DNA from 3 places in the Arthrobacter sp. SLBN-122 genome. Region 2 is predicted to be linked to each of the others. Evidence: predicted binding sites of a transcription regulator. Region 2 holds the regulator's gene; each other region holds the start of a gene.
What was found. The regulator LexA, encoded in region 2, represses DNA repair genes until DNA is damaged. The targets are predictions, from matches to a motif close to TCGAACANNTGTTCGA.
Positions count from the first base shown of each region.

Region 1: FBY36_RS03655 (HNH endonuclease signature motif containing protein) is a predicted target of LexA. The motif match lies at 1,779-1,794, and genes of this name have one in related genera.
Region 3: FBY36_RS19375 (DUF6504 family protein) is a predicted target of LexA. The motif match lies at 2,142-2,157, and genes of this name have one in related genera.

Region 1 is NZ_VFMS01000001.1:783,370-787,767, reverse strand. It holds gene FBY36_RS03675 (cation diffusion facilitator family transporter) at 1-340, opposite strand, end outside; gene FBY36_RS03670 (ArsR/SmtB family transcription factor) at 337-663, opposite strand; gene FBY36_RS03665 (hypothetical protein) at 765-1,094, opposite strand; gene FBY36_RS03660 (hypothetical protein) at 1,192-1,437, opposite strand; gene FBY36_RS03655 (HNH endonuclease signature motif containing protein) at 1,828-3,384, shown strand; gene FBY36_RS03650 (LCP family protein) at 3,389-4,398, opposite strand, start outside.
Region 2 is NZ_VFMS01000001.1:3,573,778-3,578,175, forward strand. It holds gene FBY36_RS16450 (ATP-dependent DNA helicase) at 1-1,129, shown strand, start outside; gene lexA (transcriptional repressor LexA) at 1,218-1,955, opposite strand; gene FBY36_RS16460 (LysM peptidoglycan-binding domain-containing protein) at 2,391-2,732, shown strand; gene FBY36_RS16465 (histidinol-phosphate transaminase) at 2,844-3,962, shown strand; gene hisB (imidazoleglycerol-phosphate dehydratase HisB) at 4,023-4,398, shown strand, end outside.
Region 3 is NZ_VFMS01000001.1:4,226,412-4,230,809, forward strand. It holds gene FBY36_RS19370 (DNA polymerase III subunit alpha) at 1-1,738, opposite strand, end outside; gene FBY36_RS19375 (DUF6504 family protein) at 1,751-2,107, opposite strand; gene FBY36_RS19380 (hypothetical protein) at 2,238-2,627, shown strand; gene FBY36_RS19385 (chorismate mutase) at 2,652-2,975, opposite strand; gene FBY36_RS19390 (VOC family protein) at 2,992-3,414, shown strand; gene FBY36_RS19395 (SOS response-associated peptidase) at 3,442-4,203, opposite strand; gene FBY36_RS19400 (mycoredoxin) at 4,337-4,398, shown strand, end outside.

The DNA of each region.
Region 1 (4,398 bases), 2.8 Mb from region 2:
GCTGTGCTTCCCCGCCGCCCGCCAGGGAGCGAATTGAATCGACGGCCACAAAGGCGGCCAAGGCGAAGAACGAGATGGCTATCATTCGCAGGGTCAGGTGCTCCCGCCGGTTCGGGTCCTTGGCCGAGAACTGCCAGGACAGCGCCAGTGCGGAGGCTACCTCGATCACCGAATCCAGGCCGAAACCGATCAGGGCGGAGGAATCGGCCACGCCGCCCGCCCACAGCGCCACGATGGCCTCGATGACGTTGTAGGTGATGGTGGCTGCCGCGAAGAGCCTGATCCGGCGGCTCAGCACCTGCCGGCGCTCGGTGGTGGGGGAGTGGAGTGTGCCGGTCATGCGAAGCACTCCCCGTCCGGGGCGCAGCAGGCCGGGTCCACCGCGAGGACAACGTTGATCAGGTCCTTGATGGCGTGGCCGATCCGGTCATCCGCCAGCTCATAGCGGCTCCGCCGCCCGTCCGGAACCGCCACCACCAGCCCACAGCCACGCAGGCAGGTCAGGTGGTTGGACATGCTTTGCCGGGACACCCCCAGGCTGTCCGCGAGGTCGGAGGGATAGGACGGGGCTTCCGCGAGTGCCAGCAGCACGCGGGCGCGGGTGGGGTCCGACACGGCGTAGCCGAAGCGGGCCAGCACCGGGGCGTGGGTGAGGGTCTGCATGGGTCTAAAGTACAGCGTCTGATGTATTCAGGCGAAGATGAATCGTTGTGGTGGTGCCTGCGACAACCCTCGGGGCAAGTCGCTTCGGACGCCCGCTACGGTCAAGACTTCTTTCGGGATGTGGTTCGGTGGCTCGTAGTCTTGAGTCCCAGCACCCGTTTGAGGGTAGTAGAAATGGGACCGATGAACCCTTGGCTCCCCTTCTTGGAAGTCCCCGCCTTTGGCTCTGTTGGAAGAAGCTGTTTCAGGGTTACCTCCAGAATTTCTACCTGCTCTCCAAGCAGCAGGGGAACGTCGTGGATGAATGCATCCAGTTCCAAGGCATCCGCTGTCCCTCCCCGTGCGCGGTACTGGTGCCAGAGATATTCAACGGACAGGTCTCCTGACTCAATCAAGGTCAGTGCTGCTGGGCGAGGATCGGAATAGATCATGTGGGCCTCCGGATGACATCAAGCCGAGACTTGATGCGCTTCTCCTCAATCGACTGTGGGAGCTTGTTGCAGATCATGCGTCCCTGGTGCATGAGTGTCAGGGAGAGCCGCTCCCTTCAGTTTCTGCTTTGATTGAATTCAGTGTCCGGCTCAGCACAATCCCCAGCCTGGTCACGCAGAAGATGACCAGGGCCGTGCCTGTTGCCACGAAAACGATGGTGACCCCTGTCCAGCCTTCCTGTTGCAACCGCAGCAGGGTTGGTACCAGCAGGCACAGGCCGAGGATGAAGCCGTACCAAGGCAGAATCCAGCCCTCGTGGCCGGCAGATGACGTTGTGCTCATGCTTCCACCTTTCCAAGGGCGGGCGTCCACGGAGCTTCCTCGAATGGCGAGACGGGTGGCCGCTGAAAGAGCCACCCGCCCCGTTTAGCGGCTGGGGAGTCTGGGCCAGCGGCCGAATTCTTCAAAACCTTACAAATCCATATCTTGTGACATATGCCACTTTTCGTGTCTTAAACGTAATGGTAAGCATACTGACCAGTCAACGGTGCAAACGAAACAAAGTCTCGGGAAAAACTATGGCTGTCGACCGATGGGCAACGCTTCCTGCCGGGATGGCCAGCTCCACCTGAACGACACAACAACGCAGCCCTGACCGGACATCCTGCCCCGGAATAGCGCCCTTGGATACCTGTTCGAGTGATTGTCAGACCCCCTTGTCATGATGGGTTTATGGGGAAAGCGGCGGTGGTGAGGGCGTTTGAGGACATCAAGGCTGCCCTCGCCGTGCTTCATGCGGAGGTTGATGGGGCGGGTTTGGAGCCGTTTTCGGCCGATGATCCGTTGGCGGGGTTGGCGGATGGGTGCCTGGATATTCTGGCTGGGTCCCGGCAGGTCGGGGCGGGGATCGCGGGGCTTAAGGCGAAGGCCGCGGTGCGGTACGCGGACAGCGCCTGGGCTGTTGCGGGGCCGGATGTGCCGGTGGTGGCGCAGGAGATGGCGGTCGCGGCGGAGATCGGGTGCGTGCTGGCGTTGGGTCCGCGGGCTGCGGGGTCTTTCCTTGCCACGTCCCAGGCCGTAACAGCCAGGTTGCCGCTGACCCTGGCGGGGTTGCAGGCCGGGGTGATCTCGTGGCAGCACGCCGTGGCCATGGCCGATGAGACGGCCAGCCTTGATCCTGCGGGGGCGGCGGCGTTGGAGGCGCATTTCCTGGACCCTGACGTACTTGACGCGGCCCGGGGGTGCCCGGTGGGGCAGATGCCGGCGCACCGGTTCAAGGCCAAGGCCCGGCTGTGGCGGGAACGCCACCACGCCGAAAGCATAGAGAAGCGGCACGCGAAGGGGGTGGCGGACCGGCGGGTGGAGTTCCGGCCGGACAAGGACGGGATGGCCTGGCTCAGCGCGTGCCTGCCCGCGGACCAGGCCTTGGCGGGCTGGAACCGGCTCACCGCTGTTTCCCGCGGCATGCATGGCCCTAACGAGTCCCGCACCATGCCCCAGCTGCGTGCCGATACCTTTGCCGAAGCGATCCTGAGTGGTGGGCTGGGCACGGGCGGTGACACCAGTGGCAACATGAGCGGGAGCGGTGCCAGAATGACGGGCAGCGTTGTTGGGACCAATGGGAGCGACGGCGGGAGTGACGGCGCCGGGCGGGAACACCTGTCGACGCCGATCCGGGCGCAGGTTCTGGTGACGGTCCCGGTGTTCGCGCTGATGGGGGTGACGGAGGAGCCGGCGGTCCTGGACGGGTACGGGCCCATCCCGGCGTCCATGGCACGGCGGCTCGTCGCGGACGGCGCCGATTCCTTCCACCGGGTCCTGGTGGACCCGCGCGACGGTGCACCGCTGGAGATCGGCAGGACCAGCTACCGAATCACGAAAGCGATGCGGGCCTGGCTGCGGATGCGGGACGGCAAGTGCCCGTTCCCGGGCTGCAGCAACAACTCCCTGGACAACGAGGCCGACCACATCCTCGCCTGGCACCAAGGCGGCACCACCGGGATCAGCAACCTGGGACAGCCCTGCCCAAAACACCACAAACTCCGGCACACCACACGTTGGAAACCCACCGCGGCCAGCAAGACCGAACCACCCGGCTGGACCTCACCCACCGGTCGCCGCTACGCCAGCGAACATCAGGACTGGGAGCCACCAAACTGGCCACAACACATGCGGCCTGCGTTCAAGCTACTGCCGGGATCAGTCGCGGGCTCTGCGGATTTTAGCCACGTACTTCATTCACCGGCAGAAGAGGGCCTGGCACGGTTCCTTCATGCCCCGCCCGGTTGACCAACTACCCCAGCGGGTTGGCGGACTGGCAAGTCTGGTCGCTGCCCGTCTGGGCCACCACGCCACCGGGGGAGTCGGGGGACGACGGCGGCGCGGCCGGTTTGGTGCCCGTGGCAAAGTCAGTGCCCGCATACAGTTGCACGCCCACGATGTTCGCCACCTGCTGGATGCTGCCTGCCGGCAGGCCGAACAGGGCCGCCACGTCCGCCGCGACGTCCTCGAACCCGGCCGAGTAGTAGACCATGGTCTTGTCCTGCGCCTGGGCCTGAAGCTTGGCCAGGTTGGTGAAGCCTGCATCCGAGAGCAGGCCGGCGATGGCGTTGCTCCGGCCTGTCACACCGGTGCCGTTGGCAATGGAAACGGGCTGCAGTGACTTGTCGTAGGCGGGCGCCGCGGGAGTGGCGGGCGTCTCGGTGGGGGCGGTCGGGACAGGCTGGCTCAGGTCAGGGCTGTTGCGCAGCGCCGTGAAGAAGTTGGAGGCCGCCGGTTCATCCAGGGCCAGCCGGTTGGGGTCCTCCGGCGCCGGCATGGTGGGTGCGGTAATGAAGTTGATGCTGGCCGGATCGATGTTCTTCAGCCGGTTGGCGATGGTCAGCAGCGACGGGACGGAGGACAGCCCCGAGTCGACCGTCAGGTTCCTGGTGATGGTATCGGCGATAGTGAGGGTCTTCTGCGGGTTGCCCAGGGTGCCCTCGGACTTGAGCTTGCGGCTGAGCGAGGCCAGGAAGCCCTGCTGGGCCTGGATGCGCCCCAGGTCCCCGCCGTTGGCGAAGGCGTGCCGGGTGCGCAGGAACGCCAGTGCCTGTTCGCCTTGCACCTGCGAAGTGCCGGCAGGCAGGTTCAGTCCGCTGTCAGGATCGTGCACGGCGTCGCTGACGCAGACCTCCACGCCGCCCACGGCATTGGACAGTTCCTTCACGGCGTTGAAATCGGCCATCATGAAGTGGTCCACTTCCAGGCCGGTCAGCTTGTTCACGGTGTCCACGGCGCAGCCGACGCCAGCCTGTGCCATGG
Region 2 (4,398 bases):
TCTTGAGCTGGCCCTTGCCGGCGCGCCGAACGGCCTGCTCCCCAACGGCCTGAATGATGAACAGCTGGACTGCATCGACCAGCTTCGGGAGGCGTGCCGCGCCGCATTGTCGGATTCCAAAGGGGACAGCAACACCACTGCCGATGGCGGCCGGCAGCTGGCGCGGTCCCGGCTCATGCTCATCCTGGAACTGTGCGAGCGTCTGATCGCTGCCAGGGAAAACCGGGAAGTCGTCTGGTTTTCCCGTGCCGGCACCTTCGACCCAGGCCAGGGATACACGCAGCCTGACGACAACGCGCCGGTGCTGATCAACATCGCACCGCTTTCCGTTGCTGGAAGGTTGCGGGAAGGGCTCTTCGCCGGGCACACCGTCGTCTTGACGTCCGCGACGCTGGCGATTGGTTCCGCTTTCGAGCCAGCTGCCGGTGGACTGGGCCTCATCGGGGAGGGCGCACCCAGCTGGACGGGCGTGGACGTGGGCTCTCCCTTCGATTACCCCAAGCAGGGCATCCTCTATGTGGCCGGCCACCTGCCAAAACCCGCCCGCGGCGTTTCCCCCGAGGCGCTGGAGGAACTGGAGGCGCTTATCAAAGCGTCGGGCGGCGGTGCTCTGTGCCTGTTTTCATCGCGCCGGGCGGCCGAAGAGGCCGCCGACGCCCTCCGGCCCAAGCTCGACGTGACTGTCCTCTGCCAGGGCGAATCCACCATGACTGCCCTGGTCAAGCAGTTCGCCGACGAACCGGACACCTGCCTTTTCGGGACGATGTCCCTGTGGCAGGGGGTTGATGTTCCGGGAGGCTCCTGCCGCCTTGTAGTGATCGACCGCATACCGTTCCCGAGGCCGGACGATCCGCTGATGACGGCGCGTTCACGTGCCGTGGCGCAGGCCGGCGGGAACGGCTTCATGTCGGTGTCGGCCACGCACGCCGCCATCCGGCTGGCCCAGGGCGCCGGCCGGCTGATCCGGTCCACCGGAGACAAAGGTGTGGTGGCCGTTCTGGATTCCCGGCTGGCCACTGAACGCTATGCCGGCTTCCTGCGGGGAGCGCTCCCGCCGTTCTGGGCCACCACGGACCGCAGCAAGGCGCTGGCCGCGTTGACCAGGCTTGGAGCGGACGCGGCCAGATAGTTGACGCCCAGGGACAACTCCCCAGTAAACGTCCGGACCGCTGGCCAAAGATGAAGGTGGCCGGTGGATCCTTGGCTAAAGGAAACGGCTAAAGGGAACGCAGGACCGAGACCACTTTGCCCATGATGGTGGCGTGGTCTCCCAGGATGGGTTCGTACTGGGTGTTCTGGGGGAGCAGCCAGGTGTGGCCGTCGCGCTGGCGGAACGTCTTGACGGTTGCCTCGTCATCGAGCAGGGCCGCAACGATGTCCCCGTTGGCAGCGTCCGCCTGGCGCCTCACCACCACCCAGTCACCGTCACAGATGGCCGCGTCCACCATGGAATCGCCCGCCACCCTGAGCATGAACAGTTCACCCTGGCCAACGAGCTGGCGGGGGAGCGGCATGACGTCCTCGACGAGTTGCTCGGCAAGGATGGGGCCGCCGGCAGCAATCCGGCCAACCAGCGGAACCATGGCCGTATCAAGAGCGGTGGGCAGTTCCGTCACCGTGGCTCCGCTGCCCTGGGCCTGAGGTGCAGGAGATGTGCCTGCTGCCTTGCCGCCGCCGCCGTCCAGCGTGAGGGGCATCAGGACTTCCATGGCGCGCGGCCGCTTGGGGTCGCGCCGCAGGTAACCCAGCTTTTCCAGTTGCGAGAGCTGGTGGGTCACGCTGGAGAGGCTCGCGAGGCCCACGGTGTCGCCGATTTCGCGCATGGAGGGCGGGTACCCGTTTTCATTGACTGAGCGCTGGATTGTTTCGAGGATCTTCTTCTGCCGCGGCGTCAAACCCTTTGCCGTCTTCTTCGATTGCGGGGCGGTCCTGCCCCCGGCGGCTGCTGCTGCCATATTCGCCAATGCCTTTCGCTTGCCGCCGGATCTTCCAGGAGCACTGTTGCCCAGCACCCCCTGAAGGACTGCCACTGTCATTGTCAGACCCTGCTGTTCAACTTCAGTGGTGGTTGTTCTGTGATTTCAAAGCTAGGCCAGCCACATGGGTTTTTCAAACATTTGTTCTAGCGAGTCTCGACATTATTCGTTGATAGGTGCTAAAACTAAACAAGCAAAGTTCGAACATGTGTTCTAACCAGTGCATGCCCTATTCGAAGACGTAGCCGGAAGAAGTTAAGTGGCGCGGAATGAATCGAGGGGCGGTTGGCTGGGCGGACACCCGGGCAGCACGGCAGGTCCAGGAGGGCTCAGTTCATGTCAGCTATATCTCTTCACCAGGTTTCACTCCCGCAGGCGGTTTCCCTGCAGGGGCGGAAGACTTCAAAGCGCTCGATTTCGTCAAGCAGCGCCCGCCCCTCAGCAGCACCTTTGCGGCTCACACGACGGGGGCAGGTCGTCCTGATCGGAGTTCCGCTTGTGCTACTCGCCGTCCTCCTGATGTCCCTGGCCGGACTCTTCAACTCGCCGGCCAAGGCTTCCGATTCCGCTGCGGACCTGGCCGTGACGCCCACGGTTACGGTAACGGTGCAGGGCGGGCAGTCGCTGTGGTCCATTGCCGGGGCCGTTGCTCCAGACCGGGATGCCCGGGACGTGGTGGCAGATATCGTCCAGCTCAACAACCTTTCCGCCGGCGCCGTCCTGCCTGGTCAGCAACTGTTCGTCCCTACGCGCTAAGGGGATGCGGGCGTCAGTCCTGGTAGAAACCCGGGCAATTGCCCGCCACGCCCTTGGCGAACAGCACCCGTCACATTTTCCGGTGGTTGTCCCGGCAACTAAACTGTTCAGGTGAACGACCAGCTAGAACGTCTGAACCGGCTTCCCCTCCGCAGCAATCTTCGTGGGCTGACCCCTTACGGGGCACCCCAACTGGACGTCCCCATCCTGCTGAATGTCAATGAGAACACTCATGGTGTTCCGGCGGACGTGCGTGCCGCCATCAGCGCCGCCGTCACGGAGGCTGCTGCAGGGCTCAACCGCTATCCTGACCGCGAGTTCACCGAACTGCGGAAAGCATTGGCGGAATACCTGGGGCACGGGCTTGACGAAACCAACCTTTGGGCAGCCAATGGCTCCAACGAGGTGCTGCAGCAGATCCTGCAGGCTTTTGGCGGGCCGGGACGCACCGCCCTCGGCTTCCCGCCCACGTACTCCATGTACCCTCTGCTGGCCAGCGGAACGGACACCGAGTACATCACGGGTCAACGTGCGGAAGGCTATGACCTTAGCGCAGAGTCCGCCGCCCGGCAGGTCAAGGAACTGCAGCCGAACATCGTCTTCCTCTGCTCGCCCAACAATCCCACCGGAACCGGCTTGGGACTGGACGTCGTGGAGGCTGTCTACGAGGCTGGCGAGGCAAGCCAGGCCATTGTGATCGTGGATGAGGCCTACCACGAGTTCGCCCACGACGGGACTCCCAGCGCCCTGACCCTGTTGCCCGGACGGGAGCGGCTCATCGTTTCCCGGACCATGAGCAAGGCCTTCGCACTGGCCGGCGCCCGGCTTGGCTACATGGCGGCCGCCCCGGAGGTCACCGACGCGCTGCGGCTGGTGCGCCTGCCGTACCACCTGTCCGCGATCACCCAGGCAACGGCCCTGGCCGCCCTCCAACACCGTGAAGCGCTGATGGCTGATGTCCAGGATATCAAGGAGCAGCGCGACCGGATCGTGACGGAACTGACCCGGATGGGCCTCGCCCCGGCCGCGTCGGACTCCAACTACGTGTTTTTCGGGGGCCTGGAAAACCCGCACCAGGTCTGGCAGGAGCTCTTGGATGCGGGCGTCCTCATCCGCGACGTGGGAATCCCCGGCCACCTTCGGGTCACGGCAGGCACTGAGGCGGAAACCACAGCCTTCCTTACGTCCCTGGAGCGCATCCTTGCGGGCCAGGCCGCGCTTCCCGCCTAGACTTGATACAGCGGCGCTGGACGCCTTGAACCTCTTCCTCTCGCACAAAGGATCCTCACCATGAGTCCCACCGGATCGAATACGGCTGCGGCCCGGACCGCCCGCATGGAGCGTGCCACCAGCGAGTCCTCCGTACTCGTGGAGATCAACCTCGACGGCACCGGCGTATCGGACATCGATACTTCCGTGCCGTTCTACGACCACATGCTCACGGCCCTGTGCAAGCACTCCCTGATCGACATGACGGTCAAGGCCACGGGCGACACCCACATCGACGTCCACCACACAGTGGAGGACGTGGCCATTACCTTCGGTGAGGTGCTGCGGACCGCCCTGGGCAACAAGGCCGGGATCCGCCGGTTCGGCGAAGCCACCGTGCCGCTGGACGAAGCGCTTGCCAACGCTGTGGTGGACGTCTCCGGCCGCCCATACCTGG
Region 3 (4,398 bases), 650 kb from region 2:
TATCGAACTGGCTCATGGGAAGCCCAAGGCCGCTTGGCTGGACCGGGGTGCGGTCCAGGAGCGTGGCATCGCCAAGAATCACTCCGCACGGGTGCATGGAGATGTGGCGGGGCAGCCTGTCCAGCCGTTCGGTCAGGTCCACCAACAGGTCAAGTTGCTGGTTCCCGTCAGTGTCGCGCTGCTCCACCCTTCCGGCGAACTCACGGAGTTCGGGTTTCTCCTGCAGGGCTTCACGGAACTTCCGGGCGGAAAAGCGCCACAACTGCTTGGCGATCTCCCCCACCTCGCCGTCGTCCATCCCCAGCGCCAGCCCGGCGTCGCGGACCGCACCCCGCGCCCTGTACCCGTTTTGCATGCTCATCAGGGTGACCCGCTCGGAACCGAACCGGTCGAAGATCCTGCGGTACACATTGTGGCGTTCGGCGCTCTCGACATCGATGTCTATGTCCGGCAGCGTGGCGCGGTCGTTGGAGAGGAAACGTTCGAAAATCAGGTCGTGCTGGAGGGGATTCACATGGCTGACCTCGATCAGGTAATTGACCAGGCTGGAGGCACCGGATCCCCTGGCGGCCGCCCTGACCCCCATGTCCTGGATCATCCGGGACACCTCCGCCACCGTGAGGAAATAGGAGGAGAAACCGAGGTTGTTGATGATGCCGAGCTCATGCTCCAGCCGGGACAGCATCTCCTGCTCCTGTTTACCGGTGATCCCCGGGAACCGCCTGCCGATCCCTGCATGGCAGCGCTGGATCAGTTCAGAGTGCGGGTCCTGGCTGATGCCAATCACTGAGGCTTCAGGAACCACCGGCTGCTTCCACCCCATATCGGTGCCTGGATTTATCCGGCAGAGGTCGGCGAGCGCCTCTGTCTGAGCCATCAGCTGCTTAAGGTCAGCGGCGCCATACCCGGCAGCGGAAATGATTTCCTTTCCCAGCCCCAGCATCTGTTCCGGGGTTTTCAGCCAGCCCTGCCCGGTGGGTTGCAGGAGGGGTTCCCCTGCCAGTTCCGGAAGGGACTTCAGGGTCCTGGCAGAGTCCAGGACATCGGCGGTTGGTGCGCCGTCTGCGGCGCAGTACCTGACGGCATTGGTGAGGATTGCGGGTACGCGGTGTTCCTCGGCGAGCCTGAGCATGCGGACTGCATGGGCGGTGCTGAACGGAGTCCCCGGAGCGCTGAGCTGGGAGACGATTTCCGCCACGACAGTTCCTGCGGGCATGGCATCCAGCCACTGCCTGAACAGGGTCCGGGGGCGCAGGTAACGGCGGCCTCCCATGGCCCGTCCGACGTCGGAATCCGGTCCTACCAGGACAGTCAGCACCGGCTTGAGGGTTTGGGGATCAAGGGTTCGGGAGGCGAGTTCAGCGCGGATGACGGCGGCCGGCACGGCGCCACCGGCTTTACCTGAGGTCCTGGCGTGGGCATCGGATACCAGCCGGCACAGCGCACGGTACCCGGCACCGTGGTTGTTGCCGCGTGCAAGCACCACCACCCTGCCGGCTACCTGCGTGCGGTGATCGCCGTCGTCGTCAAAAACTGCAAGGTCCACCCCCACGATGGGGTCGATGCCCGCAGCCATGCATGCCTTGAGGTGCTTGATGGTGCCGTACAGTCCGTCCCGGTCGGTGCAGGCCAGGGCGGTTGCGCCGTCGGCCGCGGCCGCCATTGCCAGCTCTTCAGGCCAGGAGACGCCGTAGTGGGCACTGAATGCCGTGGAAACGTGGAGGTGGGTAAAGCTCATGCTGTTCAGGGTTCAGGCTGTTCTGTGGTCATGCTGTTTTGGGCGAAGGGCGTCATGGATCCGCAGCAGCCGCCAACGGCCACTGCGGATATGGCGGGTCAGGTCAAGGGTGAGCGGTTCTGCGCCTTCCCCTGAACCCAACGGAAAGGACGCCGGCGCAGGCTGCACCTGGACCCGCCAGATTTCGTGGTCCACGACGCCTGGCCCGCTTCCCAGCGGAGCCCGGGTATCCTCCGCCCACCACTGCCGGCGTTCATACCACCGGACGGGTTCGGCGCAGACGAGATACGGCTTTCCTGACCAGGTCAAGGATTCAGGCTGCCCGGCAGCGGAACACACCACGTCAACGGACTCGCTGAACATGCCCACGCGCGCCTCCCGGACCGTACTTCCTCACAAGGATTCGAATATGTATTCGAATAAATCCAGTCTACGCCGGGAGGCCGGCAAAACATAGGCGGGGGTGGACGGAGCGTGCGGCAGGTAGCAGGATGATGGCATGAGTACCGATGACGCACTCCTGAAGCAGGCAAGCATCAAGACGCAGGACTCCACCCTCGTCGCACGGTTCGATATCGACGGCGCCATCCCGGATTCCGGCGCTTACGTGGTTGGCCTGATGGGAGCCTCGCCGGACTATTCAATGCAACGCCGGCTGTGCATTGAATTCATGAACGGGGAGGCAATTGCCTGCTACTCGTTCAACCGGGACCAGGGAATCGAGGAAGACTACGACCTGTCCGGAGTGTCCCACTCGGAGAACAGCATCACTGGAAGCTTTCCCCTCACTGCCTTGAACGGGCTTGGGCAGGGGCATGTCCTGTCGGCCTTCAGCGAGGCGGACGGACGGGAGTTCCAGCACGGGGTGCCGGTGGAGGAAACCCTTTAGGGCTCCTCCACCCCATCCTGCATGTCAGCTGTTCTTGTTGTGGATCCGCAGTTCAAGTTCAATGAACGCGGAGATCATTGCCCGGTAGGTTGATTCCACGATGTCCGGATCGATGTCCTTTTTCTCCGCGGCGGACCGGACATGCTCAATGATCCGCTCCACCCGGCCCGGGGCACGCACTTCGGCGTCGTCGCCCTTGAGCGTCCCGGCGATCCTGATCAGCCGTTCGCGGCGGGCGATGAGGGTGACAATCTGTTCATCCACCTCGTCAACGGCAACCCGAACGGCAGCGAGCTGTTCCTTGTCGGCCCGGGCATCCCTATCGTTTCCTTGAATTGTCGCCATCATCTGACAGTATCGAAGCATGGAGCCCAGAGTCGACTTTATCTCCCTCGGAGTCCGCAATGTTCCGCAATCGCGCGCCTTCTACGTTGACGGGCTCGGCTGGCCGGTCCACCGGGAGGTTGCCGGGGAGGTGGTGTTCATCCAGGTAAACCACGGCCTGGTGCTCTCCCTTTGGGACGTACGCCAGATGCAGGCCGAAGCAGTCACCGGCCCGCCCGCAGGCGTCCCCTCCATCACCCTCAGCCACAACGTGGGAAGCCCCGGGGAGGTGGACAGGGTCATGGCGGAAGCCGCGAAGGCAGGCGCTGCAATCATTGCGGAACCGGTCACCAAGCCGTGGGGCGGCTACACGGGCTACTTCGCCGACCCCGACGGATTCCGCTGGGAGGTGGCGTACAACCCCACCTGGGGAGTGGACGACGCCGGCCGGGTCACCGTCTGAGGCCCGCCGCGCCATCGGCGGCGGCTGCTAGAACAGGGCTTCGACCGGGCGGATCAGTTCCGGGCCGTTGTTCCGGACGTTCCCCACTTCCTTGCCGACGGAATCCACGGTCCAGTCGGCGGTGGCATTCTTGACCCCGGACCGCACCAGGTCCACGAGCCCGGCGGCGTCATCCGCCTGCGGGTCCAGCCAGGCTTCCATGGTGTCCCTGTCCATGGGCAGGGGGACGCGGTCGTGCAGCTCCGTCAGCTTCCCGAAGATGGTGGACTCCGAGCCCGGCGGTGGCGTGTCTGCCGTGAGGATGGATGTTGAGAGCAGCCAGCGGCCCGGATCCCCTTCGGGAACGGACGGGTCCTTCCACCACTCATAAAGTCCTGCAAAAACCACCCCCTGGTCCTGGCCCGGGTGCACGTAGTAGGGCTGCTTCGACTTTCCCGGGCCCTGCTTCCATTCGTAGTAGCCGTCGGCCGGGACGGCGCAGCGCCGGGACTGGACCGCCTTCCGGAACGCCGGCTTTTCCAGCACCGATTCGCTGCGGGCGTTGATCATGCGGGAGCCGATGCCGGGATCCTTGGCCCAGGACGGGACCAGGCCCCAGCGTGCAACGTGGAGCTGGCGTACCTGCCGGGGCGCGGCACTGTCATCAACCAGGCGCTCCAGCACGATGGGTACTGCATCGGTGGGGGCCACATTCCACGACGGCGGAATGTTGACCTCGTTCTCCAGCTCGGCATCGAATTCGGCCAGGAGGTCCCCCACAGCACGTGCCATTACGTAGCGTCCACACATGGCACCAGCTTGCCACCGCCCGCCACAAACTGTCATCCAACGCCACCGCCGGGCCTTTAACGCCGGGGAATACCGCCGGCCGCGCTACGGTTGACGGTAAGGAAACCTTTCAAGCGACGTTTAGGAGCTCCCTGTGGACTTCACTCCCGAATCCGGCACCATCACCATGTTCTCCACCACCTGGTGCGGCTACTG